4 regions of the Serratia ficaria genome follow, and region 4 is predicted to be linked to each of the others. Evidence: riboswitches for the same ligand, from Rfam matches in the RefSeq annotation. Region 4 holds a riboswitch; each other region holds the start of a gene.

Region 1 (7,446 bases), 2.1 Mb from region 4:
ATCCGAAGCCGGGACCGTCTCCAGCACCCCGTGCGCCACCAGGGTACGCAGCCGGGTAGAGAGAATGTTCTTGGCCATCCCCAGCCCTTTCTGAAATTCGCTGAAGCGGCGCACGCCGTCGAAGGCGTCGCGCACAATCAGCAGCGACCACCAGTCGCCAATCACATCCAGCGTGCGCGCCACCGGGCACTGCGCGTCTTCCAGGCTTTTACGTTTCATGGCTTTCCACTCCTGCAGCGAGATCTGGTTGCATTATAAAACCTCCGCGCGTAAAGTTCATTAGGTTTAATAATGAAACCAAAATGGAGCGAACGATGAGCGATAAATCGTTGGAGCCCGGCTGTACCGCGTTAAACCGGCTGCCTGCTTCGCTGGTGTTGCTGCTGGCCGGCGCCAGCGCCTTCAGCGTGGCGAACGTCTACTATGCCCAACCGCTGCTGGACGCCATTGCCGAGGATTTCAACATCAGCCTGGCGGCGGTGGGCATGGTGATCGCCGCCACCCAGCTCGGCTGCGCGCTGGCGTTGTTGCTGGTGGTGCCGCTGGGAGATCGGGTTAATCGGCACCGGCTGTTGGCCGCCCAGCAGCTGCTGTTGATTGCCGCCTTGCTGGCGGTGGGTTGGTCGCACGGCAGCGTGCTGCTGCTGGCGGGGATGCTGTTGGTGGGGCTGCTGGGCACCGCGATGACCCAGGGGCTGATCGCCTTTGCCGCCACGCTGGCGGCGCCGCATGAGCGCGGGCGGGTGGTCGGCGCCGCACAGGGCGGCGTGGTGCTGGGGCTGTTGCTGGCGCGCACGCTTTCCGGCGCGCTGGCGGATCTCGGCGGTTGGCGCACGGTGTACTTTTTCTCCGCCGGGGTGACGCTGGTTCTGTTGCCGATCCTGGCGCGCCTGTTGCCCGCGCCGCAGCTGGCACCTTCGACGCTCGGCTATCCGGCCTTGCTGCGCTCGATGCTGACGCTGTTGCTGCGCGATCGCACGCTGCAGATTCGCGGCATGCTGGCGCTGCTGATGTTCGGCACGTTCAGCATTTTCTGGAGCGCGCTGGTGTTGCCGCTCAGCCGGCCGCCGTTTAATTTTTCTCATTCGATGGTGGGCGCGTTCGGGCTGGTGGGGGCGGTAGGGGCGCTGGCGGCGATGCGCGCCGGGCAGCTTGCCGACCGCGGGCTGGGGCAGCTGGCCAGCGGCGTGTGCCTGCTGCTGTTGGCGCTGGCCTGGCTGCCGCTCGGCATGTTGAACCACGGCCTGGCGTGGCTGGTGGCGGGCATCGTACTGTTGGATCTGGCCGGGCAGGCGATCCACGTGCTGAACCAGAGCATGATTTTCAGCGCCCATCCGCAGTCTCACAGCCGGCTGGTGGGGTGTTACATGTTGTTTTACGCCGTCGGCAGCGGGTTGGGTGCCTTCGCCAGCACCCACGTCTACGCCTGGGCCGGCTGGAGCGGCGTGTGCTGGCTGGGGGCCGGCGTCAGCCTGAGCGCGCTGCTGTTCTGGCGGCTGACGCTGCGTTTTATGCCCGGGCGCGCATAACGGGGGCGCCCTTATTTGGCCGGAGAGTGCAGCAGATAGTAGTCTTCGTCGCCGTCGTTGCCGGTCGAGATGATGCGCCAGCCGTGCTTGCGATAGAACGTCAGCGCCTTTTCGTTTTTCACCAGGCATTTCAATGCGCCGGTGGCGGTGAAGGTGCGCTCCGCCGCCTGCAGCAGGGCGCTGCCGACGCCGCGCGGCGGCAAAAGGGGATCGACATACAGGTTATGGATGAAGTTGTCGGCGCGGTAAATCGACACGAACCCCAGCAGCTTGCCGTCCTCCTCCGCCACCCAAATGTCTTCGCCCAGCGTCGCACGATCGAAATCCTCCAGCCGGTAACCGTCGGTATTGCGCCACGGAAACGCCGCCTTGCGCGACGCCAGGTACAGGGTGCGCAGGAACGGGCGATCGGCTTCCCGGTAGGGTCTTGTTTGCATGGCGTCTCCTGGTTGTTTTTTTTGCCACTACTATAGCGCGATTGACCTCGTCGGCGGCAAGCCCAATAATGGCGTTCTTGACTCGGGGTGCCCGTTAGGGCTGAGATTTTACCCGTATTACCTGATCTGGATTATGCCAGCGTAGGGAAGTCTCGGTGCCCAACCGGTACCCGCCTTCTTGAACGCCGGTTGGGAGGAATATGCTCGCTCGACCTGATGCTTTACCCGGCGCCCGCGCCGCGGCCTGTCTGACCCAATTCAAACAGCGACCCCCGCTGATCCACTGCCTGACCAACGAGGTGGTGCAATCGCTCACGGCCAACGTCTTGCTGGCGCTCGGCGCTTCGCCGGCGATGGTGGTGGAGCCGAGCGAAGCGGCGCAGTTCAGCGCAGTGGCCGACGCTTTGCTGATCAATATCGGCACCCTCAATGCGCCGCGCGCCGAATCTATGCTGGCGGCGGTGGCGGCCGCCAACCGGGCGGGTACCCCCTGGGCGCTGGATCCGGTGGCGGTCGGCGGGCTGGCCTATCGCACCGCGTTCGCCAAACGGTTGCTGGATGAGAAACCGGCGGCGATCAGGGGCAACGCGTCCGAGATCATGGCGCTCGGCGGCCTGCAGGCCAGTGGCCGCGGGGTGGACAGCGCCGACGATTCGTTGGCCGCATTGCCCGCCGCACGCGAGCTGGCGCGCAGCAGCGGCGCAATAGTGGCGGTGACCGGCGCGGTGGATTACGTTACCGACGGCCGGCGCGAGTGGGCGGTCGCCGGCGGCGATGCGCTGATGACGCGGGTGGTGGGTACCGGCTGCGCGCTGTCGGCGGTGGTTGCCGCCTTTTGCTGCCTGCCGGGCGAGCGGCTGGATAACGTCGCCACCGCCTGCCGGGTGATGGCGCACTGCGGCGGCCTGGCTGCCGCCGCTGCCGCCGGGCCGGGCAGCTTTACCCCGGCGTTTCTCGACGCGCTGTACCGCCTGCGCGCGGAGGAGCTGCAATGAAACGCATCAACGCTTTGACCATCGCCGGCACCGATCCCAGCGGCGGCGCCGGCATTCAGGCCGATCTGAAAACCTTCTCGGCGCTGGGCGCGTACGGCGCCTCGGCGATCACCGCGCTGGTGGCGCAAAATACCCGCGGCGTGCAGTCGGTTTACCAGATTGAACCGGCGTTCGTTGCCGCCCAGCTGGATTCGGTGTTCAGCGACCTGCGCATCGACAGCGCCAAAATTGGCATGTTGGCCAACGCGGCGATCGTGCAGGCGGTGGCCGAGCGGCTGCGCCATTATCGGCCGGCGTTTGTGGTGCTGGATACCGTGATGCTGGCGAAAAGCGGCGATCCGCTGCTGGCGCCGGAGGCGGTGGACTCGATCCGTCGCGAGCTGCTGCCGTTGGTGTCGATCATCACGCCGAACCTGCCTGAAGCGGCGGCGTTGCTGGAGTGCGCCCCGGCGGAAAACGAGCGGCAGATGCGCGAGCAGGGGCGGGCGCTGCTGGCGATGGGCTGCCAGGCGGTGCTGATGAAGGGCGGCCACCTGAGCGAAAGCGAAAGCCCGGACTGGCTGTTTGCCGCCGGGCAGGAGCAACGCTTTACCGCGCCGCGCGTCGCCACTCGCCATACGCACGGTACCGGCTGCACGCTGTCGGCGGCGTTGGCCGCGCTGCGCCCGCGTCACGATGACTGGGCGGCGACCGTCGCCGCCGCCAAGGACTATCTGCAAAAGGCGCTGCAGCAGGCGGATACGCTGGAAGTGGGGCACGGCATCGGGCCGGTGCATCATTTCCACGCCTGGTGGTGATCCAACTTTTCGCCGTCGTTGTGGTCTGACTGGATCCAGGCCCGGCCGCCGCCGGGCGTGATCGGACTCAACAAGGGAGAAGGGCCATGACAGGACAACGTGCACTCCGCAGCGCCGTTTTCGGCGCGTTACTCAGCTTCAGCGCGGGCGGCTTCGCCCAGCAGATCGTCACCACCTCGGACGTGATCCAGCAGCCGGGTTATCAAACCAGCTGGCAGAATATGATGAAGGGGCAGGCCAGGCTGCCGGGTTGGGCGCGCAAGGGCATCGGCACCTCGACGCCGGCGCAGAGCCTGAGCTGGCAGGGGCAGAACTATCTGGTGGGCAACCTGTGCAAGCCGCATGACTGCGCCAACAACTTTTTGATCGTGGCGTTCAAAGAGGACAAATCGCAGGCCTGGGGCGTGCGCGTCGAGGTGGAAAACCGGCCAGAGGCTATCGATCATCCGAAGAAATACGCCCGCTATCAGTGGCTCGGCAAGCCGAACGATGACATCAAGGCGTTGCTGAAGAAACAGTTCGAGGATAATCCCGACTGGAAGTAACCCCGCAGGGGCGCGGTTCGCCGCGCCCCATGCCCGGGAGTCAGCCGATGCCGGCCTGATGCAGATCGTGCAGGTTGATGGCGCCCACCAGCACGCCCTCCAGGTCGACCACCGGCGCGGCGCTGATATGCTGTTCGTGCAGGGCCTCCAGCGCTTCGCCGGCGCGCCACTGTTCCGGCAGCCGGTAGCCGGGGCGGGTGATCGCCGGGCTCAGCGCATCCTGCAGGCTGTTGCCCTTCACCAGCCAGCGGCGCAGGTCGCCGTCGGTAAATACCCCCACCACCTTCCGCTGCGCATCACATACCGCCACCAGCCCCAGCCCGGTGCGGCTCAGTTCCAGCATCGCCTCCATCACGTTGGCGCTTTCGCTGACCTTCGGCAGGCGATCGCCGGTGCGCATCAGGTGATGCACCCGGTTCAGCAGGCGTGCGCCCAGGCTGCCGCCCGGGTGCGAGCGGGCAAAGTCCTCGGCGTTGAAACCGCGTTGGCGCATCAACGCCATCGCCAGCGCGTCGCCCATCATCAGGGTATTCACCGCGCTGGAGGTGGGCGCCAGCCCCATCGGGCAGGCTTCGCGCTCCACGCTGATGTCCAGCACGCAGGCTGCGCCCTGCGCCAGCGGCGACTCTTTGCCGCCGGTGATGGCGATCACCGGAATGCCGTTTTCCGCCAACAGCGGCAGGATCAGATCCAGCTCTTTGGCGCGGCCGGAGTAAGAGATAAACACCACCACATCGTCGGCGCCGATCATGCCGAGATCGCCGTGCAGCGCCTCCGCCGGGTGAACGAAGAACGACGGGGTGCCGGTGCTGGCCAGCGAAGCGGCGATCTTCTTGCCGATGTGGCCGGATTTGCCGATGCCGGAAATCACCGCCTTGCCGCGGCAGTTCAGCAGCAGTTCGCAGGCGCAGACGAAGTTGTCGTCCAGCCGCGCCAGCAGGCGCTGCGCTTCGGTCAGCTCGATTTCCAGCGTTTCGCGGGCGAAGGTGATCAGGGCGTTCGCGTTACTCATCGGGGTCTCCTACCAGAATGATATTGATGCCTTTTGCCTGCAATGCGGCGAGATAGTCCGGATTGATGTCTTTATCGGTGATCAGCGTGTCGACGGCGCCCAAATCGCACACCACGTTCGGGCTTTTGCGGCCGAACTTCGACGAATCCACCAGCAAAACAATGCGCCCGGCGGCCTCGCACATCGCCTTGCTGACGTTGTGCACCTCGTTGAAGGTGGTGACGCCGGCGTTGAGGTCGACGCCGTCCGCGCCGATGAACAGCTTGTCGAAGCTGAACTGCTGGAAGGCCGACTCCGCCAGGCTGCCGTGGAACGACGCCGATTTTTTGCGGTAGGTGCCGCCGGGCATCAGGATAGTCTGATCGTTATCCAGCTCCACCAGCGCATTGACGATGGTCAGGCTGTTGGTCATCACCGTGATGTTATTGAACTGCGCCAGATGCGGCACCATCTGCAGCACCGTGCTGCCGGCGTCGAAGATCAGCGAATCGCCGTCGTCGATCAGTTTGATGGCGGCATAGGCGATCTGGCGTTTCTTTTCGGTATTGATGTGGGTTTTTCGGTCGATCGGCTGGTCGCCGTCGTCGCGGCTGAGCACCACGCCGCCGTAGGTGCGGATCACTTCACCTTCGTCTTCCAGCAGGGTGAGGTCCTTGCGAATGGTGGTGCCGGTGGTGGAGAAATGCTCGGCCAGGGCGTCCACTGCCGTTTTGCCATGCCGCTGCAGATATTCAAGGATAGCGGCCTGCCGCTGCTTTGGTTTCATCGCGATTCCCGTTCACAAGAGTTGAGCATTTCCCCTCAGCGAATAATTCAATATGAAAGGTAATGTCTTTTAATGTGAAAATATCATGATTTGGGTGCAATCGCTAACGATAGTGCAGACCGGCATGCGCGATCCTCGGGGAAGATCACATCCGGGCGCAAATCCCGCTGATGCAGGCCGTGCAGATGCGCCAGCGGCTGCGGCCGGGCGAAGATGGTCAGGCCGCGCATCAGCATGCTGCCGCATACCCGGCGATCGGCGTCGAAGGCCAGCGCCAGCACCACCCGCGGGCGGAAACGGCCGCCGGAGCGCCCCACGCCGACGGCGCCGAGCCGGCACAGGCGATCGAAGGCGCGGTTGAAGCGCCGCAGCTGCCACCAGCCGAGGGCGATTTGCAGCAGCCAGGCCAGCACCGCGAAGAGAATCAATGCTTGAGTCATAAAGCCTCCGTAGCCCCCCGTTGAGGTGCGGGGGGCGGTGCGGGCGTCAGAACATTATCTGGCCGCCGGTGATGTTGATCGATTGACCGGTGCAATACGACGCCTTGTCGCTGGCGTAGAACAGCAGGGTATTCAGCACGTCCTGGTAGTCGCAGCCGCGCTTCAGCGGCACTTTGTCGGTGTAGTATTTCTCGACCTGGTCCGGCTCGATGCCCAGCTTTTGCGCGTACTGCGGCAGCAGCGACTGGAACATCGGCGACTTCAACAGGTTACCGAGCATCAGCGAATGCACGGTGATGCCGTAATCCGCCAGATCGAGCGCCAGCGACTGCGTCAGCCCCACGCCGCCGAACTTGGCCGCGCTGTAGCCGGCATTGTGCTTGCTGCCCACTTTGCCGGATTTGGAGTTGATTTGAATGATGCGCCCGGCGATGCCGTCGCGGATCATCAGGCGGGAAAACTCGCGGGCGCAGAGGAAATAACCCACCAGGTTGACCTGCAGCGAGCGGTCGAAGTCGCCCAGCAAAAAGTCGGTGATCGGCGCCGCCTTGGCGATGCCGGCGCTGTACACCAGCAAATGGGTTTGGCCGAACTGCCGGTCGACCGCCGCCGCCAGCGCAATCACGCTCCGTTCATCGGTGGCGTCGGCCTGGAAGCCGCAGGCGCTGCCGGCGCCGTATTCGTCGTTAATCTGCTGCGCCACCCGGTGGGCGTTGTCGGCGTTCAAATCGGCCACCGCCACGCGGTAGCCCGCTTGCGCCAGGCCGTGAGATAAAAATGCGCCTAACGTTTGGCCGCCGCCAATCACTACAGCTACTTCAGACATGCTCTACTCCTTATGCGATAAATGACAGCGTGCTGCCGACCGGAATATCGGCCGGCGTTGGGCCGGATACGTGGATCGAACCCGGAAATTCGGCCTGGC
Region 2 (7,446 bases), 520 kb from region 4:
GGCCGCCACGCAGGCGGCGTTCACCGCGTGGCGGGTCGCCATGTTGTCGCAGCAGTCCAGCACCAGATCGGCGCGGGCGACGGCATCATGCAGCGATTGCCCCTGCAGCCGTTGTTCCAGTGCGATGGGCTCCACCAGGGGATTCAGCGCCTGCAATTGCTGCCGCGCCAGTGCGGCTTTGCTTTGGGCGGTATCGGCGCTGCGATACAGGATCTGGCGCTGCAGGTTGGTGACGTGCAGCCGATCGTCGTCGGCCAGCAGCAGCGTGCCGACGCCGGCGGCGGCCAGATACAGCGAAGCCGGAGACCCCAGACCGCCCAGGCCGACAATCAGCACCGTCGCGCGTTTGAGCTTTTCCTGGCCTTCCGGGCCCACGTCTTCCAGCAGCAGCTGGCGGCTGTAGCGCAGGAACTCTTGGTCGTTAAGCATCAGCCCGCCCCTCGCCCTCGATCAGCCGCAACAGTTCGGCGGTGGCCGCGCGCCAGTCCGGCGCCTGGGTGATGGCGCTCACCACCGCCACGCTGCCGACGCCGCACGCCAACACCGCCGGTACGCGATCGATGCCGATCCCGCCGATCGCCACCGTCGGGTAGTCCGCCAACCCGGCGAGGTGGCGCTTCAGCTCCGTCAGCCCCTGCGGCGCCGAAGGCATGTCTTTGGTTTGGGTCGGGAAGATATGCCCGAGGGCGATATAAGACGGTTTTACCGCGATGGCGCGCGCCAGTTCGGCGTCGTCATGGGTGGATACGCCCAGCCGCAGCCCGGCGCGGTGGATCGCCGCCAAATCGGTGGTATCCAGATCTTCCTGGCCGAGGTGTACGCCATAGGCGCCGTGTTTGACGGCCAGCCGCCAGTAATCGTTGATGAACAGCCGCGCATCGTATTGTCTGCCCAGCGCGATGGCGGCGACGATGTCTTCCTCCACCTGTTCGTCCGGCAGATCCTTGATGCGCAATTGGATTGTCTTGACGCCGGCGCCCAGCAGGCGGGCGATCCACTCGACGCTGTCGACCACCGGGTACAATCCCAGTCGGTGCGGGGTAGCGGGGAACGGGGTGGCGATATCAGTCATTGCGCATTTCCTCTTGCAGGTTGCCGGCGCTGTGGTAGAGCTCGCTGCCGCGCGAACGGAATTCGGCCGACATCTTTTCCATGCCGTTCAGCTGCACCTCTATCGGTTTGGCGGCCTCCTGGGCGGCGGCGTAGTCGCGCACCTCCTGCGAGATTTTCATCGAGCAGAATTTCGGTCCGCACATCGAGCAGAAGTGTGCGATTTTGCCGGACTCCTGCGGCAGGGTTTCGTCGTGGTAGGCGCGCGCGGTAGCCGGATCGAGCGCCAGGTTGAACTGATCTTCCCAGCGGAACTCGAAGCGCGCCTTGGACATGGCGTTGTCGCGGATCTGCGCGCCCGGGTGGCCCTTGGCCAGATCGGCGGCGTGGGCGGCGATCTTGTAGGTGATCAATCCCTGTTTGACGTCTTCCTTGTTCGGCAGGCCGAGATGCTCCTTCGGCGTGACGTAACACAGCATGGCGCAGCCGAACCAGCCGATCATCGCCGCGCCGATGCCGGAGGTGAAGTGGTCATAACCCGGTGCGATATCGGTGGTCAGCGGGCCGAGGGTATAGAACGGCGCTTCGTGGCAGTGCTCCAGCTCTTCGGTCATATTGCGGCGGATCATCTGCATCGGCACGTGGCCGGGGCCTTCGATCATCACCTGCACGTCGTATTCCCAGGCGATCTTGGTCAGTTCGCCCAGGGTGTGCAGCTCGGCGAACTGCGCTTCGTCGTTGGCGTCCTGAATCGAGCCTGGGCGCAGGCCGTCGCCGAGCGACAGCGAAACGTCATAGGCGGCGCAGATCTCGCAGATTTCGCGGAAGTGCTGATACAGGAAGTTTTCCTGATGGTGCGACAGGCACCACTTGGCCATGATCGAGCCGCCGCGCGAGACGATGCCGGTCAGGCGCCTGGCGGTCATCGGCACATAGCGCAGCAGCACGCCGGCGTGAATGGTGAAGTAGTCCACCCCTTGTTCCGCCTGTTCCAGCAGGGTATCGCGGAACATTTCCCAGGTCAGGTTCTCCGCCACGCCGTTGACCTTCTCCAGCGCCTGGTAGATAGGCACCGTGCCGATGGGCACCGGGCTGTTGCGCAGGATCCATTCGCGGGTTTCGTGGATATAGCGGCCGGTCGACAGGTCCATCACGGTATCCGCGCCCCAGCGGGTGGACCACACCAGCTTTTCCACTTCCTCTTCGATCGAGGAGGTCACCGCCGAGTTGCCGATGTTGGCGTTGACCTTCACCAGGAAGTTGCGGCCGATGATCATCGGTTCGGATTCCGGGTGGTTGATGTTGGCGGGGATGATGGCGCGCCCGGCGGCCACTTCCTGGCGCACGAATTCCGCCGTGATGTTGTCCGGCAGGTTGGCGCCCCAGCTTTGGCCCGGATGCTGCTGGCGCAGGACCTCGCCGCGGATGCGCTGGCGCCCCATGTTTTCACGGATGGCGATAAACTCCATCTCCGGGGTGACGATGCCGGCGCGGGCGTAGTGCAACTGGGTCACGCACTTGCCCGGTTGCGCCTTGCGCGGCAGCGGCAGGCGTTCGAAGCGCAGGTGATCCAAGCCTTCATCCGCCAGGCGCTGCTGGGTGAAACCGGAACTGACGCCGCTCAGTACCGCGGTATCGCCGCGTTCTTCGATCCAGCCGGCGCGCAGCCTGGCCAGGCCGGCATGCACGTCGAGCCGCGCCTGCGGATCGCCGTAGGGGCCGGCGGTGTCGTACACCGGGATGGCTTCGTTCTGTTCGTACTGCGGGTTGTCCTTGCCGCCGCCGACCAGCGTCGGGCTGAGCTGAATTTCGCGCATCGGCACCTGCACATCGCTGCGCGAACCCTGCAGATAGATACGGCGTGAGCTGGGGAAGGCCACCCCCTGCAGGCTGTCGATAAACTGTTGGGCAGCTTCGCGTTGCTCTTTACGGGCACGAGGTTTCTTAACGTTAGACATAGCAAGTTCCTACCAGTGTGTTGGGTTGGGAAAGTTGCTTGTCTGGAGCTCGGAGGGAGTAATGATGCTGGCCGATAGGATCGGATCATCCCGAATGGGGAGAAATCCTGCCTATGGCGATAGATTACTCTTGTTCCCTTCGCGGGTATTAACCCGATCAGGTTCCGCGGATCCCGAATTAACGGTCTCAGCCTGGCCAATTTGTTGAACAAATCAGGCGCTAGGCACTCCGACAAGATGCCCTCCAGTATAGGAGGGATAATAAAAAAGACTACAAAATTCTAACGCGCCTGATCAAGCGCCTTATCCGACAGCGGCGGCTGCGAGGCTTCCGCCGCCAGCTGGATCAGCTTGTCTTCCAGGGTAAAGCGCGCCGCCAGCGTCTCGCCGATATCCGACAGCGCCTGGTGGAACTCCAGACACACGTCTTGATCGATATCCACTTCGGTATAGCGGTCGTGAAAGGCCATGACCTGCTCGGTATTGGCCCAGAGTTTGGGGTAGATGTTTACCGACAGAGACATTTTTGGGCTGGCAGCGCCTTCCACTTGTTTGATAATTCTGTCATAGATATGGAAATGCGCGGCTGAGAGATAATCCACCAGATTATGGCAAAAGTTCTCCAGCGCTTTTTCATTCAGCGGCGTATGCTTTTCTTTATTCGGTTTGAGGCCCACCAGGGTGCAGTAGGCGACCAGCAATTGCTTGCGGGCCTGAAGCCATTGATCAACTAATTCATTACTACCACCAAGGCGCTGAGTCAGGCTTTCCAAACGGTTGAGCATGTTTGACTCCGTAAGTAATAAAAAGTAACAGTAAGTTATTAAAATGTAACAAGGCCGATTTGTAGAGTGCCAGTGAAGCTGAGGTTGTGCAACAACGATATGGAACTTGCATTAACGGGTAATGAAAATGGCTGGTGGATAGTCAGCCATGAAAGCAAACTTTGGTTACCGAACGGTGAACTGCCGTTCGGTTCGGCCGCCTCTTTTTCCCTGCAGGGTAAAATGGCGCGCGCCATCGGCGAGTGGGGCGGCGCGCCGGTATGGCTGGTGCGCCATGCGATGCCGCGCGACATGGGCTCGGTGCGGCAGCTGCTCGAACTGGATCGCGGTTTGTTCCAGCTCGCCGGGCGCGGCGTGCAGCTGGCGGATTTCTACCGCTCCCATCGCTATTGCGGCTACTGCGGCCATGAGATGCACTTCAGCCGCAGCGAAAGCGCCTGCCTGTGCGGAAATTGCCGCGAGCGCTACTACCCGCAGATTGCCCCCTGCGTGATCGTCGCCATTCGGCGCGACGACCAGATCCTGCTGGCGCAGCACGTGCGCCATCGCGGCGGCATCCATACGGTGCTGGCCGGTTTTGTCGAGGTGGGCGAGACGCTGGAACAGGCGGCGGCGCGTGAAGTGATGGAAGAAAGCAATATCGAAATCAAAAACCTGCGCTATGTCACCTCCCAACCCTGGCCGTTCCCGCACTCGCTGATGATGGCGTTTATGGCCGACTATCATCAGGGCGAGATCCGCCACGATCCCAAGGAACTGCTCAACGCCGGCTGGTACCGTTACGATCGCTTGCCGCTGTTGCCGCCGCCCGGCACCGTGGCGCGCCGGCTGATTGAGGACACCGTGGCGCTGTGCCGGGCAGAATAATGTACAATGACCGGCAGATTATTAAGGGAGCCCCATAAATGAATGAGTTGAAGAACGATCGCTACCTGCGCGCGCTGCTGCGCCAGCCGGTGGATGTGACCCCGGTATGGATGATGCGTCAGGCCGGTCGTTATTTACCGGAATACAAGGCGACCCGCGCCCAGGCCGGTGATTTCATGTCGCTGTGCAAAAACGCGGAGCTGGCCTGCGAGGTGACGCTGCAGCCGCTGCGCCGCTATGCGCTGGACGCCGCCATCCTGTTCTCCGATATTCTCACCATTCCCGACGCCATGGGGCTTGGCCTGTATTTCGAAGCCGGCGAAGGCCCGCGTTTCTCTTCGCCTATCGTCAGCCGCGCCGACGTAGACAAGCTGCCGCTGTTCGATCCGGAGGTCGAGCTGGGCTACGTGATGAACGCGGTGCGCACCATTCGCCGCGAGCTGAAGGGCGAAGTGCCGTTGATCGGTTTCTCCGGCAGCCCCTGGACGCTGGCGACCTATATGGTGGAGGGCGGCAGCAGCAAGGCCTTCACCAAGCTGAAGAAGATGATGTACGCCGAGCCGGCCACGCTGCACCTGCTGCTGGACAAGCTGGCGGACAGCGTGATCCTGTATCTCAACGCCCAGATCAAGGCCGGCGCGCAGTCGGTGATGGTGTTCGATACCTGGGGCGGCGTATTGACCGGCCGCGATTACCGCGAGTTCTCGCTGCATTACATGCACAAGATCGTCGACGGCCTGCTGCGTGAAAACGACGGCCGCCGCGTGCCGGTCACGCTGTTCACCAAGGGCGGCGGCCAGTGGCTGGAAGCGATGGCCGCCACCGGCTGCGACGCGCTGGGCCTGGACTGGACCACCGATATCGCCGACGCGCGCCGCCGCGTGGGTGACCAGGTGGCGCTGCAGGGCAATATGGATCCGTCGATGCTTTATGCTTCGCCGGAGCGCATCGGCCAGGAGGTGGAAGCCATTCTGGCCGGGTTCGGCCACGGCGAAGGCCACGTGTTTAACCTGGGCCACGGCATCCATCAGGACGTACCGCCGGAAAATGCCGGCGCCTTCGTCGAGGCGGTGCACGCGCAGTCGGCGAAATACCACCGTTAAGGAGCGGACGTGATAGAGACTCAAGCCCTGCGCGCCGAGCAGCTGCGCCGCGCCTCCGAGGTCATTCGCCACGATGATCTGCCGGTCGATCCGCCGGCGTTCATCGCCGGCGCCGACGTGGGCTTCGAGCAAGAGGGGGCGGTGACGCGCGCCGCCATCGCCATCCTGCGCTATCCGTCGCTGGAGCTGGTGGAGTATCAAATCGCCCGCATCGCCACCACCATGCCTTATATCCCCGGTTTCCTGTCGTTTCGCGAATATCCCGCGCTGCTTGCCGCCTGGCGGCAGCTGCGGCAAAAACCGGATCTGATCTTCGTCGACGGCCATGGCATCTCGCATCCGCGCCGCCTGGGCGTCGCCAGCCATTTCGGCCTGCTGGTCGATGTGCCGACCATCGGCGTGGCCAAGAAGCGCCTGTGCGGCAAGTTTGCGCCGCTGGATGCCGCCGCGGGAGCGCTGGCGCCGCTGGAAGACCAAGGCGAGCAGCTGGGCTGGGTGTGGCGCAGCAAGGCGCGCTGCAACCCGCTGTTTATCGCCACCGGCCACCGCATCAGCGCCGACAGCGCATTGGCCTGGGTGCAACGCTGCATGGCGGGCTATCGCCTGCCGGAGCCCACCCGTTGGGCCGACGCCATCGCTTCGCGCCGCCCGGCCTTCCAGCGCTGGCTGCAGCAGCATCCGGAGGTGTCGCAATGAGCGATTTCGGGTACACTGCGGCGCAGATAACGCGTAAGAGAGTAAACAATGCTACGTAACCCGATTCATTTACGTCTGGAAAAGCTTGAGAGCTGGCAACATTTGACCTTTATGGCCAGTTTGTGCGAGCGTATGTACCCGAATTACCAGATGTTCTGCCTGCAAACCGCGTTCGGCGATCCGGCGATATATCGCCGCATTCTGGATCTGGTGTGGGAAACGCTGGTGGTCAAGGACGCCAAGGTCAACTTCGACAGCCAGCTGGAAAAGTTGGAAGAGGCGATACCCTCGGCAGAAGATTACGATCTTTACGGCGTTTATCCGGCAATCGACGCCTGTATCGCATTAGGGGAACTGATCCATTCGCGGCTCAGCGGGGAGACGCTGGAGCACGCCATCGCCATCAGCGAAACGTCAATTCGCACCGTGGCGATGTTGGAAATGACTCAGGCCGGTAAAGAAATGACCGACGATGAGTTGAAGGTTTTGCCTGCGGTAGAGGAAGAATGGGACATCCAATGGGAAATTTTCCGCCTGTTGGCTGATTGCGAAGAGCGTGATTTGGACCTGATCAAAGGGTTGCGATCCGACCTTCGCGAAGCCGGAGTCAGTAACATTGGGATAAATTTAGCGCAATAAGGCAAGAAAACGTGATTTAACGCCTGATTTGTCATGCCTTAAGGCTTCACATCCGCACCCTGTCTGGTCTACATTTGGGGGGCGTAAAAAAAGTGGCTATCGGTGCGTGTATGCAGGAGAGTGCTGTCAATCGGCATATCCGTCGCACTCGATGCTTTGCAAACGATAAACACACTGTAAGGATAACTTATGAACAAGACTCAACTGATTGATGTAATCGCGGACAAGGCTGACCTTTCCAAAGCACAAGCTAAACTGGCTCTGGAATCCACCCTGGCTGCTATTACTGAGTCTCTGAAAGAAGGTGATGCAGTACAATTGGTTGGTTTCGGTACTTTCAAGGTAAAC
Region 3 (7,446 bases), 2.5 Mb from region 4:
AATGACGTTTTTAGATCTATTTACGCCAAATTGCGGCTATGAAAACGCTGGCGATATTCGCTGGGGGTGAGCTGCAGGTTTCTTTCAAATACCCGCCGCAGGTTGAGGCCGTTGCCGAAGCCGGTGGTCGCCGCGATGCGTTCGATGCTTTCCGCACTCTGTTCCAGGCGCTGTCTGGCGCTGTGCAAGCGCCCCTCCTCAACAAACCTGGCGGGCGAAATGCCGGTTTCCCGGGTGAACACTCGGGTAAAGTTGCGCGGGCTCATCGCCACCCGCTCGGCCAGTTTTTCAACGGAAAGATCGTCGGTGAGATTTTCCAGGATCCAGCATTGCAGATCGCGGATCGGGCCGGGCGTTTTCGCCTGGTTCAACGGGTAGCGGCTGAACTGCGACTGGCCGCCGGGCCGCCGCAGGAACATCACCAGATCCTGCGCCACTTCGCGGGCCTGAATAAAGCCGTAGTCGTCTTCTATCAGCGCCAGCGTGAGGTCGAAACCGGAGCTGACGCCGCCGGAGCTCCAGACCTGCCCATCCTGGACATAAATCGGGCCGTTTTCGACGCTCACCTGCGGGAAGCGGGACTGCAGGGTCTCCAGCAATCGCCAGTGGGTGGTCGCCCGGCGGCCGTCGAGCAAACCGGCCTCGGCGAGCAGCAGGGCGCCGCCGCAAACGGAGGCGATACGCCGAGCGTTGGGCGCGGCGCGCCGCAGCCACTCCGCGACCAACGCCCCTTCTTCCTCGTTCGCCCCCCGGCCGGTCACCACTATGGTGTCGCGTTCCCGTTCGGGGTCAAGATCGCACAGGCGATGGTCGGCCAAGAGGTTCAGGCCGGACGAGCCGTGCACCACCCGATGGGACTGCGTGGTGGCCACCGCGACCTGATACAGCGGCGCATCGGCGGGCCGCAAGCGGTTGGCCTGCATCAGAATGTCGGCGATGCCCGCCGATTCGAACAGCATGCCCCCTTCGGGGACGATAATCAGAAATGTATGCATGTCCTTAAAATACAAAATGAGCAAAATAAGTCAATGCCGCTCAGGGCATCGCCAGCGTTACGCCGGTCACCCGTTCAAGCTTCGCCAGCAAGGCGTCCTGAAAAGCCGGATCGCGCGTGGCGGCGTGCGGCGCCAGGCGGCGCTGGTGATGCCAATAGCCGCCGGAAACCCGGGCCTGCGCATCTTCGCTGCCGACCAGCCACTCCTGCGTCAGGTGGCCCAGGCGTAAATCGCCGGGGGCGTTTTCGCCGCCCATCCGGGTCGGCACCCAGCCGGGATCGACGGCGCTACCGATCACCTCCGGCCAACGGCGCGCCACCGCCGCGGCAAGCGCCGTCACCAACAGTTTGCTGTCCGAATAGGGCATCGGCTGGTTTCCGCGCCAGTCCACCGCGTCGAGCGCGGCGCGGCCGTCGAAATGCATGCTGCTGCTCAAATACACCAAACGCGCCGGCCGGGCGATCAGCGCCGTCAACAGATAAGGCGCGATGACGTTCACCGCCAGCACCTGCGGCCCGCTGAAGACGCCGGCATTGTGAATCACCGCGTCCGGGCGGCCGATCCGGTTCACCTGCCCGGCCAAGGCTTGGGTTTGCTGCAGGTCAGACAAATCGCCGGTCACCGCCAGCGCACCGCGATCCAGCAGAGCGCGCATGCCGTGGAGCCGGCCAGGCTCACGCGCATGAACGATCACCTGATGCCCCTCGGCCAGCAAGGTTTCCGCCGCCGCGCGGCCCAGCCCGTCCGCCGAACCGGTAATGAAAATACGTGACATGGCTACCTCCCGTTATTGTTGCGCCATCAGCGCCAGCCCAACGCCGGCGCGACCTGGGTCAGGATCGCTTCGATAACGTGCGCGTTGTAGTCGACCCCCAGCTGGTTCGGTACGGTCAGCAGCAGCGTGTCGGCCTCGGCAATCGCCTCGTCCTGCGCCAGCTGTTCGATCAACTGCTCCGGCTCGGCGGCATAGCTGCGGCCAAAAATCGCCCGGGTTTGCTGGTCGATATAGCCCACCTGATCGCCTTCCTTGCCGCTGCCGCCGAAATAATTGCGGTCCCGCTGGTCCATCAGCGCAAAGATGCTGCGGCTGACCGACACCCGCGGCTCGCGCACATGGCCGGCCTCTTGCCAGGCGGCGCGGTAGGCGCGGATCTGGCTGGCCTGCTGCACATGGAAGGGTTCGCCGGTCTCGTCGTTCTTCAGCGTGGAGCTTTGCAGGTTCATGCCCAGTTTGGCCGCCCACACCGCGGTGGCGTTGGAACTGGCCCCCCACCAAATGCGATCGCGCAACCCGGCGGAAAACGGCTCGGGGCGCAGCAGGCCCGGCGGATTGGGGAACATCGGCTGCGGATTGGGCTCGGCAAAGCCTTCGCCGCGCAGGGCTTCGAGCAGCACCTCGGTATGGCGGCGAGCCATGTCGGCCTCGGTTTCGCCCTCGGCCGGCGTGTAGCCGAAATAGCGCCAGCCGTCGATCACCTGCTCCGGCGAGCCGCGGCTGATGCCGAGCTGCAAACGCCCGCCGGATATCAGATCGGCGGCGCCGGCGTCCTCGACCATATACAGCGGGTTTTCATAGCGCATGTCGATCACGCCGGTGCCGATCTCAATGCGGCGAGTTTTGGCGCCGATGGCGGCCAGCAGCGGGAACGGCGAGCCAAGCTGGCGTGCAAAGTGGTGCACGCGGAAGTAGGCGCCGTCCGCCCCCAAATCTTCCGCGGCCACCGCCAGATCGATGGACTGCAGCAGCGCATCCGCCGCCGAACGGGTGCCCGACTGAGCGGAAGGCGCCCAATGGCCGAAAGAGAGAAAGCCGATCTTCTTCATGGGGTGTGTCCTCAGATTCAACGTAGCGGGATTACAGTGACAAAAATACCGCCGCCTGTGCCAGAAAAATCGCCCCCAATCGCACTAAACGAACCGATTTCCGCCGCCGCCGCGCCCTGCGGCCGGGCATTGTAATCAAAAAATAAATGTCGTATAACAGGCACCTCCGAGGGGTGTCCTGTTATGGGCTGAGATGGCGCAAGCCGAACCCTTTGAACCTGATCTGGGTCATGCCAGCGAAGGGACGGGTCGGCAATAACGCCTTCGCTCATTGCCTGTTCATACCTCAGCGCGCCCGGATCTCCACTCACTTATGGAGGTCCCATGTATACCACCATGTTCGAAACCGGCCTTTACGGACGGCTGCGCCAACAGGCCGGCGGTCACTGGCAGGACTACGTCGCTCATCCCTTTATTCGACAGCTGGCCGCCGGCACCTTGCCCGAGCCCGCTTTCCGCCGCTATCTGACCCAGGACTACCTGTTCCTGATCCACTTCGCCCGCGCCTACGCGTTGCTGGTCAGCAAGCTGCGCACCCTGCCGGAAATGCGCGCCGCCGCCGCCTCGCTCAACGCCATCGTCGCCGAACTGCCGCTGCACCTGGCCTACTGCGCCGGCTGGGGGCTGGACGAGGGTGAAATCGCCGCCCAGCCCGAAGCGCCAGAAACCATGAACTACACCCGCTACGTGCTGGACATCGGCCACGCCGGCGATGCGCTGGAGCTGCTGGCCGCCCTGCTGCCCTGCGTCGCCGGCTATGCCGAAATCGGCCTGCGGCTGCTGAACGATCCCGCCACCCGGATGGAGGGCAATCCCTACGCCTCCTGGATCAAAAATTATGGCGATCCGGGTTACTTGGCCGGGGTGCGGGCCGCCATCGAGCTGCTGGAAAACGTCGGCCGCCAGCGCGGCGCCGAGAGCCGCTTCGCCGAGCTGGCGCAGATTTTCACCACCGCCACCCGGCTGGAGTCGGCGTTCTGGCAGATGGGGCTGAACGCCTCATGACGCCCCGCCAGCCACCCGGCATCGAGGTCCGGGATTTAACCCTGCGCTTTGGCGATCGGGTGATTTTCGAACGGCTCAGCTTCACGATCGACGGCGGCAGCTTCGTCGCCCTGCTCGGTGCCAGCGGCGCCGGCAAAACCAGCCTGCTGAAGATCATCGCCGGGCTGGCTCAGGCCACCTCGGGTAGCGTCTGCGGCAGCGACGGCCTGCCGATCGCCGGGCGCATCGCCTATATGGGGCAAAAAGACCTGCTCTATCCCTGGCTGACCATCGATGAAAACATCACGCTCGGCTCACGGCTGCGCGGGGAGAAAGCCGATCGCCCATGGGCGGCCCACCTGCTCGAGCGGGTCGGGCTGAGCGGCTATGGCGGCGCCCTGCCCGCCGCGCTGTCCGGCGGCATGCGTCAGCGCGCCGCCATCGCGCGTACCCTGTACGAGCGCCGGCCGATCGTGCTGATGGACGAGCCGTTCTCGGCGCTGGACGCCATTACCCGCGCCACTATTCAGACGCTGGCGGCCGAGCTGCTGGCGCAGAACACCGTGCTGCTGATCACCCACGATCCGATGGAGGCCTGCCGCCTGAGCCACCGCCTGCTGGTGCTGGCGAACTCGCCGAGCGGCATCGACGATAACCACCCGATCGGCGGGCAACCGCCGCGTGCGCCGGACGATCCGCACCTGCTGAAAAGCCAGGCGGAACTGTTGCGGCAGTTGGTGAGGGCGGCGCAATGAAACCGCAGACAGAAAGCGGCCTGAGCCGCCTGCGCCGCGGCCTGACGGTGTTCGCCGGGCTGCTGCTGCTGTGGTGGCTGCTCACCCTGGGCAGCATTCCCGCCTTCCTGCTGCCCTCGCCCGCGGCGGTGGCGCAGGCGCTGTGGCATGGCCGCGATTACCTCGCCTGGCATACGCTGGTCACCGCCTCGGAAATCCTCAGCGGCTTGGCGCTGGGGGTACTGCTCGGCGCGGCGCTGGCGCTGGGCATGATCTTTTCCCCGCGCCTGCAGCGCTGGCTGATGCCGCTGGTGCTCACCAGCCAGGCGATACCGGTGTTCGCGCTGGCCCCGCTGCTGGTGCTGTGGTTCGGCTTCGGCATGAGCGCCAAGGTGGCGATGGCGGTGCTGGTGATCTTCTTCCCGGTCGTTTCCGCCTTCTTCGACGGGCTGCGCCGGGTCAATGACGACTATCTCGACCTGGCGCGCACCCTCGGCGCCTCGCGCTGGGCGCTGCTGCGCCACGTGCGGCTGATGGCGGCGCTGCCGGCCTTCGGCTCCGGGCTGCGCATGGCCGCCGCCGTCGCCCCGATCGGCGCGATCATCGGCGAGTGGGTCGGCTCGGCCGAAGGGCTGGGTTACCTGATGCTCAACGCCAACGCGCGCATGCAGACCGACCTGTGCTTCGCCGCGCTGTTTATTCTGGTGCTGATGACCGTGCTGCTGTGGGTCGCGGTGGATGCGCTGCTGCGGCGTCTGATCGTCTGGGCGCCGGAGAACCATTGATGATTTCAACCACTAAGGGAACAACCATGTTTAAAAAAACCGTCTGCGGCCTGCTGCTCGGCGCCGCCATGGCGAGCCAGGCCGGCGCCGCCGAAAAGCTGACGCTGGTGCTCGACTGGTACATCAACCCCGATCACGCGCCGATCATGGTGGCCGAACAGATCGGCGCCTTCAGGGACGCCGGACTGGACGTCAAGATCGTGCCGCCGTCCGATCCGGCGCTGCCGCCGCGGCTGGTGGCGGCCAAACAGGCGGACCTCGCGATCACCTATCAGCCGCAGCTGCACTTCTTCGCCGATCAGGGCCTGCCGCTGGTGCGCGTCGGCACGCTGATCGACACGCCGCTGAACACCGTCATCACGCTGGATAAAGGCATCGCCACGCCGGCGGACCTCAAAGGCAAAAAGGTCGGGTATTCGGTCAGCGGCATCGAACAGGCGACGCTGGCCACCATGGCCAAAAATCAGCGCGTCAACCCTGACGACATCAAGCTAATCAACGTCAACTTCCAGCTGACCGGCGCCCTGCTGGCGGGCCAGGTGGACGCGGTGATCGGCGGCTATCGCAATATCGAAGCGCTGGAGCTGAAGCTGCAGGGCAAGGAGCCGCGGGTGTTCAACGTGGAAGACTACGGCGTGCCGGCCTACGATGAGTTGATCATCGTCGCCAGCCGCGACGCGCTGGCGGAGCCGAAGATCAAAAAATTCCTCGCCGCGCTGAAAAAAGGCGGCGACTACCTGCGCGCGCACCCGCAGCAAACCTGGCTGGCGTTCGCCAAAGCCTATCCCGAACTGGATACCGCGTTGAACAAGCAGGCCTGGCAGGCCAGCCTGCCGCTGTTCGCCACCGATCCGGCCAGGCTGGACAGCGCGCGCTACCAGGCTTACGAGCAGTTCCTGTTCGACAATAAGCTGATCAAGAAAATCACCCCGGTGGAGGAGTACGCGGTCGAACTGCGCTGAGTTGCCCCGGCCGCGGCGGGAGCCCGTTTAGCCGGGCGCCTTGCCGCCCGCCACGGTCACATCGCCCTGGCCGCTGCGCCGCAGCGCCTCGGCCACCCGGCCGTCGGCCTTGCAGCGTTCGATAAAATCGTTCACGTAGGCCGCACCCTGCGTTTTGCGCCGCGGCACCGCCATCGCCTGCCTGATCGCGGTGAAATGCCCTGCCAGCACCCGCAGCCCCGGGTTCGCGGCCGCAGCGGCCATCAGCGGTTGGCGCACCCCCGCCGCCGCCTCCAGCCCCTGCTCCAGAAACAGGCCGATCGCTTCGGCGGAGGTGCCTGCCCGCACCAGCTGCGCCTGCTGCAGCGTGCGCGACAGGAACAGGTCATAGGCCGCGCCTTTGCCCACCGCAATGCGCACGCCCGGCCGATCCAGCTCGGCCACCTGCCGATAGGGCGCCGCCTCGGCCACCAGATAGGTGCCCTCGATGATCGCATAAGGTTCGCTGAAGGCGAGTTGTTCCGCACGCACCGGTTCGATGGCCATAAAGGCCAGGGTCCAGGCGCCGCTGTCGAGATCGGCGAACACCTTGCCCGCCGCATCATAGGGCACCAGCTCCAGCGCCACGCCCAGCTCGCCGGCCAGCGCCGCGGCCAGAGAGACCGAGACGCCCTGCGGCTCGCCGCCCGGCCCCCGCTGCGCCAGCACCGGGTTGCCGAAGTTGATCGCCGCGCGCAGGGCGCCCTGCGGCGCCAGTTCCTCGAGTACGGCTGCGGGAATAGCCTGCATGTTTTTCTCCTGAATGACTGATAGGCGCGCCGGCATTCGACGCTACCCATTAATGGTAGAGCCAAAAGCCCGGCGAGCAATATTTCGGCGTTATCGGCCTGCGCGGCGTGATGATTGTCACAGTATTGTCACAAAAACCGCCAATCGCCGCCGCCGAACGCCGCGCGGCGCAAACGCGCATTGCCCTGCCGCTTTCAATAGGCTATACCCTTCATTTTTCACGCCCCGGCAGCGTTGGCGGCGTGCGCCAGAACAGTAAAGATTTTCTTTCTAATCAGACAGGATTCGGTGGATGGTTTCAGCACTCGCGTCGTTCGTTCTTTTTTTGGCCTCGATTTCAATCTATCGCACCCGGGCCGCCGCCAACCGCTGGTGGTTCGCTATCCTGCTGACG
Region 4 (7,446 bases):
TAAGCTTCTCAATGACTTGCGTCAATAATGACGGCGTTCGATCTCACACTTCGCGCACCCGGGCGCTGATCCACAGCGCCGCCACCGCCAGCAGCGCCGCCAGCCAGTAAACCGCGTAGTGCCCCAGGTTTTCCACCAGCGCCCCCTGCAGCACCCCGGCCAGGATCACCCCGGTGGAAATGCTGTTGGTGAACAGCGTGGTGGCGGCGCCCGGCCGCCCAGGCATCAGGTCCTGGAAATAGAGCATGCCGATACCGGCGATAATGCCGATAAAAACGGCGTTGAGCAGCTGCAGCGCGATCAGCGCCAGCTTGACCTTGAACACCACCAGCCCGAGGTAAAACAGCACGCCCGCCGCGACCGCGAACAGCATCATGTTGCGCTTGCCGAAGCGTTTGACGTAATAACCGGCCAGCAGCATCGCCGGGATCTCCAGCCCGGCGGCGGTACCCATCAGCAGCCCCGCCAGGCTCTCCGGCAGGCCGAGATCGGCGGTGATGTACAGCGGCATGTCGATGATGTACATGGTGTTGCAGGTCCACATCAGCATCGAGGCGATAAACAGCAGCCGCACGTCGCGGTTGCGCCAGGCGCTGGCGGGCGCGATCGGCGCGGAGGCGCCGCCCTGCAAACTATCGCCCGCCTCTTGTGCACGCGGCACCGACGGCAGGGTGAACCACACCAACAGCGTACACAGGGCAAAGGTGGCGGCGGCGATCAGGAACATCGCCGTGAAGCCGTAGCTCAACGCCAGCGCGAAGGACAGCGGCGGGCCCACCACCCAGGCCAGCGACAGCTGCGCGCGCATCACCGAACTGAACATCACCACCTCGCGCGCTTCGCTGTCGGCGTATTCGCGCGCCAGTGCGAAAATCTGCGGCATGGCGGTGTTGGCGACCGCCGACATCAGCACCCCGGCGGTGATCAACGTCAGGTAGTCGCGGTTGAAGGCGAACAGCAGGCAGTTGCCGACCGCCATCAGGCAGCACAGCAGGATCAGCATGCGGCGATCGCCGCGGGTGTCGGAACGCTTGGCCAGCAGGAAGCTGACGGCAATGCCGGCGACGGCGTTGGCGGTATAGAACAAACCGACCCACAGCGGCCGCACCTGCACCTCGGTGGTGAGAAACAGGCTCAGCGTCGGCGCCAGCAAGGCGCCGGCGATGCCCGAAAGAAAGGCGATCAGCAGGAAAGCGGCAAAAATGGGATTAAAACGTCGTGACAGCCAGCTCAGGTGTTGCATATCTTCGTCCCTGACCCTAAAGCAGAAGTGAAAACCTTAGGCTACGCGCTGGAAATTGCAAGGAGATGGCGTTGCCGACGATAAAAAAACCAGTGGGTTGCCCCACTGGCTGGTGAAATTGCACCATTACTCAGAAACTCTTTTGCCCTGCCTATTTCAAGCCGCAGCGTCGTTCAAAGATGTTCGCGGTACTGCTTTTCGGTCATTTCCTTGATATTCCACTGGGTCAGGTGGGCCAGCATCTCCAGCCGCGCCTGCTCAGGCACCAGGCCCAGCCAGTCGGCGTGCTGGCGGCGCACCGCGCTGAAATAGCGCTGATAGAACTGTTTTGACAAGAAAGCTTTCATCATTCGCCCTCCCCCTTTCATTGAGGAAAATTATCGGCGTAATATAGGGAAAGATAAATTGACGGATTGATGCGGGAGCGTTCCTCTTTTATGTCCACCTCCAGATTGCAGCAGCAGTTCATTCGCCTGTGGCAACGCTGCCACGGCGAAGCCACCGAAACCACGCTGCAGGAGCTGGCGGAAGTGCTCAGCTGCTCGCGGCGCCACGTGCGTTCGTTGCTGAGCGCCATGCAACAGCAGGGCTGGTTGACCTGGCAGGCGGAGTCGGGGCGCGGCAAACGATCCCGGCTGACCTTTCACTACACCGGCCTGGCGCTGCAGCAGCAGCGGGCCGAGGAGCTGCTGGAGCAGGACCGCATCGATCAGCTGGTGCAGCTGGTCGGCGACAAAAACGTGGTGCGCCAGATGCTGCTGTCCCAGCTGGGCCGCAGCTTCCGCCAGGGCAAACACATCCTGCGGGTGCTCTACTATCGCCAACTGTACAACCTGCTGCCCGGCTCGGCGCTGCGGCGTTCGGAGACCCACCTGGCCCGCCAGATTTTCAGCGGCCTGACGCGGATAAACGAGGAAAACGGGGAACTGGAGTCCGATCTTTCCCATCATTGGCAGGCGCTGACGCCGCTGCACTGGCGTTTTTATCTGCGGCCGGCAATTCATTTCCACCACGGCCGCGAGCTGGAAATGGAAGACGTCATCGGCACCATCAACCGCCTGACGCCACAGCCGCTGTTCTCGCATATCGACCGCGTGACCTCACCGACGCCCTACGTGATCGACGTGCATCTGCGCAGCCCCGATCACTGGCTGCCGTGGCTGTTGGGCAGCGTGCATGCGATGATCCTGCCGCGCGAATGGCCGAGCCTGCCGGATTTTGCCCGCCACCCCATCGGCACCGGGCCTTACAGCGTGGTGCGCAACCACCGCAGCCAGATGAAAATCCACGCCTTCGACGACTACTTTGGCTACCGGGCGCTGATCGATGAGGTGAATATCTGGGTGCTGCCGGAGGTGACCGAAGAGCTGGTGCACTCCGGCGTGCAGCTGCAGGGCGACGATACCGGCAAAAACGAGCTGGAAAGCCGGCTGGAGGAGGGCTGCTACTTTCTGCTGTTCGACCAGCGCTCCCCGCTGGCGGCCGATCCGGCCATCCGCAGCTGGCTGTGCGAACTGATCAATCCGATTGCGCTGCTGGCCAACGCCGGTCCGGTCTACCAGCGCTACTGGTCGCCGGCCTATGGCCTGCTGCCGCGCTGGCACCACAACCGCGCGCTGGCGCAGCAGCCCAAGCCGGCGGGCCTGACCGAGCTGACCATGACCCATTTCAACGAGCACTCGGAGTTCCACGCCATCCGCCAGGCGATCGAGCCGCTGCTGGCGCTGCACGGCATCAAACTGATCGTGCAGAGCGTCGACTACGAGGTCTGGCATAAAGGCGATGCGCAGAGCGATCTGTGGCTCGGCAGCGCCAATTTTTACCTGCCGCTGGAGTTTTCGCTGTTCGCCACCCTGTATGAGCTGCCGCTGATGCAGCACTGCATGAGCGAGGATTTAGCCCAGGACGCCGCGCTGTGGCGCGCCAACCGCCTGCCGCTGGCGGAATTCTGCCAACGGTTGGTCAGCCGCCACCATCTGCATCCGCTGTTCCACCACTGGCTGCAGCTGCACGGCCAGCGCAGCATGCGCGGGGTACGGATGAACACCCTCGGCTGGTTCGACTTCAAATCCGCCTGGTTTGCGCCGCCGGAGGCATAAGCGCCTTTCGTCGGCGTCGGTTAGTCTTTACAATAGCGCCGTCTCAACGGGGTGCGGAAAATGAGCTGGCGCGACCGGCCGCTTTTCCGCTGAGAGCACACCCGTCGAACCTGATCCGGTCAATACCGGCGGAGGGATTTGAGCCCAGCGATCCGGCGTAACCGCCCCCGCCCCCTCAGATGCCTTGCCCCTTATTTCTCAGGAGTGCAACGTGGTCAAAAAATACCTGCCCTGCTTACTGCTGCTGTGCGCCGCGCCGGTTCTCGCCAAGCCGACGCTGACGGTCTATACCTACGATTCCTTCGCCGCCGACTGGGGCCCCGGCCCGGCGGTGAAAAAGGCCTTCGAGGCCGAATGCGGCTGCGCGTTGAAATTCGTCGCGCTGGAAGACGGCGTATCGCTGCTGAACCGCCTGCGCATGGAGGGCAAGAACAGCGCCGCCGACGTGGTGCTGGGCCTGGACAACAACCTGTTGCAGGCCGCCCGGCAAACCGGCCTGTTCGCGCCGAGCGGCGTCGATGTCGGCAAGCTGGCCGTACCGGGCGGCTGGCAGGATAAAACCTTCGTGCCTTACGACTACGGCTACTTCGCCTTCGTCTACAACAAGGACAAGCTGAAGAACCCGCCGAAAAGCCTGCAGGAACTGGTCAACAGCGATCAAGACTGGAAGGTGATCTATGAAGATCCGCGCACCAGTACGCCGGGTCTTGGCCTGCTGCTGTGGATGCAGAAGGTCTATGGCGACAAGGCGCCGGCGGCCTGGCAGCAGCTGGCGAAGAAAACCGTCACCGTCACCAAGGGCTGGAGCGAAGCCTACGGCCTGTTCCTGAAAGGCGAAGGCGACCTGGTGCTCAGCTACACCACCTCCCCGGCCTACCACCTGATTGAAGAGAAAAAAGACGGCTACGCCGCCGCCAACTTCAGCGAAGGCCATTATCTGCAGGTCGAGGTGGCGGGCAAGCTGAAGGCCAGCAAGCAGCCGGCGCTGGCGGAGCGTTTCCTGCAGTTTATGGTGACGCCGGCGTTCCAGAACAGCATTCCCACCGGCAACTGGATGTACCCGGCGATCAAAACCGCGCTGCCGGCCGGCTTTGAACAGATGATCGTTCCGCAGACCGCGCTGCAGTACAGCGCCGAAGAGGTGGCCAAGCAACGCGGCAGTTGGATCCGGGCATGGCAAACCGCCGTCAGCCAGTGATCCCCCGCTGGCTGTGGCCGGGGCTGCTGGCCGCCGCGTTGATGCTGACGCTGGCCGCGCTGGCGATGGGCTCGCTGTGGCGCCATGCGCCGGACAGCGACTGGCGCGCCCTGTGGCAGGACAGCTATCTGTGGCATGTGGTGCGCTTCACCTTCTGGCAGGCGCTGCTGTCGGCCTTGATCTCGGTGTTGCCGGCCATCCTGTTGGCGCGCGCGCTGTTCCGGCGCCGCTTCCCCGGCAGGCGGCTGCTGCTCAGGCTGTGCGCCATGACGCTGGTGCTGCCGGTGCTGGTGGCGGTATTCGGCCTGCTCAGCGTCTATGGCCGCCAGGGCTGGCTGGCGACGCTATGCGGCTGGCTGGGCCTCGATTACGGCTTCTCGCCCTACGGCCTGCAGGGCATTCTGCTGGCGCACATGTTCTTTAACCTGCCGCTGGCCAGCCGGTTGCTGCTGCAGGCGCTGGAAAACATCCCAGTCGAGCAGCGCCAGCTGGCGGCGCAGCTGGGCATGAACGGCTGGCAGCAGTTCCGCTTCGTCGAATGGCCGGCGCTGCGCCGCCAGATCCTGCCGAGCGGCGCGCTGATCTTCATGCTGTGCTTCGCCAGCTTCGCCACCGTGCTGTCGCTGGGCGGCGGGCCGCAGGCCACCACCATCGAGCTGGCCATCTACCAAGCGCTGAGCTACGACTACGATCTCAGCCGGGCCGCGCTGCTGGCGCTGATCCAACTGACATGCTGCCTGGGGTTGGTGTTGCTCAGCCAGCGGCTGAGCCAGGCGCTGCCGGTGGGCCATACCCATGCGCAGATCTGGCGCAACCCCGAAGACAGCCTGTGGCGGCGCGTCAGCGACGTGGTGCTGATCGCCGCCGCCCTGCTGCTGTTGCTGCCGCCGCTGCTGGCGGTCATGGTCGACGGCGTCAATCAGGCGATGCTCAGCGTGCTGCAACAGCAGCTGCTGTGGCAAGCGCTGTTCACTTCGCTGCGCATCGCGATCGGCGCCGGGCTGCTGTGCGTGGCGCTGACCATGATGCTGCTGTGGAGCAGCCGTGAGTTGAAGCTGCGGCAACGGCTGCGCGCGGGGCAACGGCTTGAGCTGAGCGGCATGGTGATCCTGGCGATGCCGGGCATCGTGCTGGCCACCGGCTTCTTCCTGCTGCTGAACGACACCGTCGGGCTGCCGCAGTCGCCCTATGCGCTGGTGATCCTCACCAATGCGCTGATGGCGGTGCCCTATGCGCTGAAGGTGCTGGAAAACCCGATGCGCGACCTGGCCGAACGCTATAATCCGCTGTGCCTGTCGCTGGACATACGCGGCTGGCGGCGGCTGCGCCTGATCGAACTGAAAGCGCTGCGCCGCCCGCTGTCGCAGGCGCTGGCCTTCGCCTGCGTACTGTCGATCGGCGATTTCGGCGTAGTCGCCTTGTTTGGCAACGAACATTTCCGTACCCTGCCGTTCTACCTGTATCAGCAGATTGGCGCCTACCGCAGCAACGATGGCGCGGTGACCGCGCTGTTGCTGCTGGGACTGTGCTTCCTGTTGTTTACCCTGATCGAACGCTTACCGGGCCGCGCTGCCCAATAGGTTTCAAGCTAAATGACAGGCAACCCACACCGCGGCGACTCGAAAGATGAAGAACCTATGCTGACGCTTGAAAAACTGACTTATCTGTATGAACACCTGCCGATGCGCTTTGATCTGCGCATCCAGCCGGGCGAGCGCGTCGCGGTGCTCGGGCCAAGCGGCGCGGGCAAAAGCACTCTGCTGAGCCTGATCGCCGGTTTTCTGCCGGCCGCCAGCGGCAGGCTGCTGCTCGACGGCGAGGAAAGCACCGCCACGCCGCCGGCCCAGCGGCCGGTGTCGATGCTGTTTCAGGAAAATAACCTGTTCGCCCACCTGACGGTGGCGCAGAACATCGGTCTGGGCCTCGATCCCGGCCTGCGGCTGAATGCCCAGCAGCAACGGCAGCTGGCGCAGATCGCCCGGCAGGTGGGATTGGAGGAACATCTGCCGCGCCTGCCGTCGCAGCTCTCCGGCGGCCAGCGGCAGCGCGCCGCGCTGGCGCGCTGCCTGATCCGCCAACGGCCGATCCTGCTGCTCGACGAGCCTTTCTCGGCGCTCGATCCGGCGCTGCGCAACGAAATGCTGCAGCTGCTGCAGGAAGTGTGTGAACAGCGCAATCTGACGCTGCTGATGGTGTCGCACAACCTGGACGACGCCGCGCGCATCGCGCCGCGCACGCTGCTGGTGGTCGACGGCCGCATTTACTACGACGGCCCGACGCAATCCCTGTTGGACGGCAGCTCGCCGGCAGCGCAGGTGCTGGGCATTTCGCATAAAGCGTGATCCGCCGCGCGTTTTTTATGCTGTGCAAATAAACCTGTTGTGCGAATTTTGCGCCTGTGTTTTTATAAAAACCTGACTTTTTTTACTGATGATAAGGTTCCCTGTGATCGCATCCTCGCTGACTTCGACCCTACTAGTTACCGCGCTACCAGCCGCGGTGGTCGTCGTGCGTGTGGTGGTGGTCGTCGGCAATGCGCCGTAGGGTCCGAATCAACGCATCGATTCCCAAACCCCGCCGGCGCAAACCGGGCGGGGTTTCTAGTTTTAGCCCCCTGCCCAGGAAAGCTCACCGGCCTTGAGAAAGGACAGGAACAATGGCAATTTCGGGCACGCCTCACCCAGGCAAACGCTTTACCGGCGCGCAGCTGATCGTTCATCTGCTGGAGCGTCAGGGCATCACCACCGTCGCCGGCATTCCCGGCGGCGCCGCGCTGCCGCTGTATGACGCGCTGAGCCAAAGCACCCGCATCCACCACGTGCTGGCGCGCCACGAACAGGGCGCGGGCTTTATGGCGCAGGGCATGGCGCGGGCCAACGGCAAAGCGGCGGTGTGCATCGCCTCCA

Evidence for each region. A riboswitch is a leader RNA that binds a small molecule or an ion and turns the genes downstream of it on or off. The one in region 4 is predicted to bind thiamine pyrophosphate.
Region 1: linked by a shared signal. The riboswitch ahead of thiM (hydroxyethylthiazole kinase) and the one ahead of thiB (thiamine ABC transporter substrate binding subunit) in region 4 are both predicted to bind thiamine pyrophosphate.
Region 2: linked by a shared signal. The riboswitch ahead of thiC (phosphomethylpyrimidine synthase ThiC) and the one ahead of thiB (thiamine ABC transporter substrate binding subunit) in region 4 are both predicted to bind thiamine pyrophosphate.
Region 3: linked by a shared signal. The riboswitch ahead of tenA (thiaminase II) and the one ahead of thiB (thiamine ABC transporter substrate binding subunit) in region 4 are both predicted to bind thiamine pyrophosphate.

Annotation. Positions count from the first base shown of each region.
Region 1 is NZ_LT906479.1:3,910,905-3,918,350, reverse strand. Features, by position in the region: gene CKW09_RS18500 (winged helix-turn-helix transcriptional regulator) at 1-219, opposite strand, end outside; gene CKW09_RS18495 (MFS transporter) at 315-1,529, shown strand; gene CKW09_RS18490 (GNAT family N-acetyltransferase) at 1,541-1,966, opposite strand; TPP riboswitch at 2,040-2,131, shown strand; gene thiM (hydroxyethylthiazole kinase) at 2,167-2,961, shown strand; gene thiD (bifunctional hydroxymethylpyrimidine kinase/phosphomethylpyrimidine kinase) at 2,958-3,758, shown strand; gene CKW09_RS18475 (inhibitor of vertebrate lysozyme family protein) at 3,845-4,303, shown strand; gene gutQ (arabinose-5-phosphate isomerase GutQ) at 4,344-5,315, opposite strand; gene srlR (glucitol operon DNA-binding transcriptional repressor SrlR) at 5,308-6,081, opposite strand; gene gutM (transcriptional regulator GutM) at 6,165-6,521, opposite strand; gene srlD (sorbitol-6-phosphate dehydrogenase) at 6,568-7,347, opposite strand; gene srlB (PTS glucitol/sorbitol transporter subunit IIA) at 7,358-7,446, opposite strand, start outside.
Region 2 is NZ_LT906479.1:295,942-303,387, forward strand. Features, by position in the region: gene CKW09_RS01355 (HesA/MoeB/ThiF family protein) at 1-429, opposite strand, end outside; gene thiE (thiamine phosphate synthase) at 422-1,072, opposite strand; gene thiC (phosphomethylpyrimidine synthase ThiC) at 1,065-3,008, opposite strand; TPP riboswitch at 3,126-3,250, opposite strand; gene CKW09_RS01370 (Rsd/AlgQ family anti-sigma factor) at 3,290-3,793, opposite strand; gene nudC (NAD(+) diphosphatase) at 3,893-4,660, shown strand; gene hemE (uroporphyrinogen decarboxylase) at 4,699-5,763, shown strand; gene nfi (deoxyribonuclease V) at 5,773-6,459, shown strand; gene CKW09_RS01390 (YjaG family protein) at 6,508-7,098, shown strand; gene hupA (nucleoid-associated protein HU-alpha) at 7,288-7,446, shown strand, end outside.
Region 3 is NZ_LT906479.1:3,350,858-3,358,303, forward strand. Features, by position in the region: gene CKW09_RS15915 (GlxA family transcriptional regulator) at 21-995, opposite strand; gene CKW09_RS15920 (SDR family NAD(P)-dependent oxidoreductase) at 1,036-1,770, opposite strand; gene CKW09_RS15925 (LLM class flavin-dependent oxidoreductase) at 1,797-2,819, opposite strand; TPP riboswitch at 2,979-3,081, shown strand; gene tenA (thiaminase II) at 3,144-3,824, shown strand; gene CKW09_RS15935 (ABC transporter ATP-binding protein) at 3,821-4,558, shown strand; gene CKW09_RS15940 (ABC transporter permease) at 4,555-5,322, shown strand; gene CKW09_RS15945 (ABC transporter substrate-binding protein) at 5,349-6,284, shown strand; gene CKW09_RS15950 (transporter substrate-binding domain-containing protein) at 6,312-7,052, opposite strand; gene opgB (phosphatidylglycerol--membrane-oligosaccharide glycerophosphotransferase) at 7,345-7,446, shown strand, end outside.
Region 4 is NZ_LT906479.1:816,639-824,084, reverse strand. Features, by position in the region: gene CKW09_RS03820 (MFS transporter) at 44-1,243, opposite strand; gene sgrT (glucose uptake inhibitor SgrT) at 1,417-1,593, opposite strand; gene sgrR (HTH-type transcriptional regulator SgrR) at 1,681-3,342, shown strand; TPP riboswitch at 3,380-3,497, shown strand; gene thiB (thiamine ABC transporter substrate binding subunit) at 3,554-4,540, shown strand; gene thiP (thiamine/thiamine pyrophosphate ABC transporter permease ThiP) at 4,516-6,120, shown strand; gene thiQ (thiamine ABC transporter ATP-binding protein ThiQ) at 6,178-6,882, shown strand; gene ivbL (ilvB operon leader peptide IvbL) at 6,971-7,084, shown strand; gene ilvB (acetolactate synthase large subunit) at 7,197-7,446, shown strand, end outside.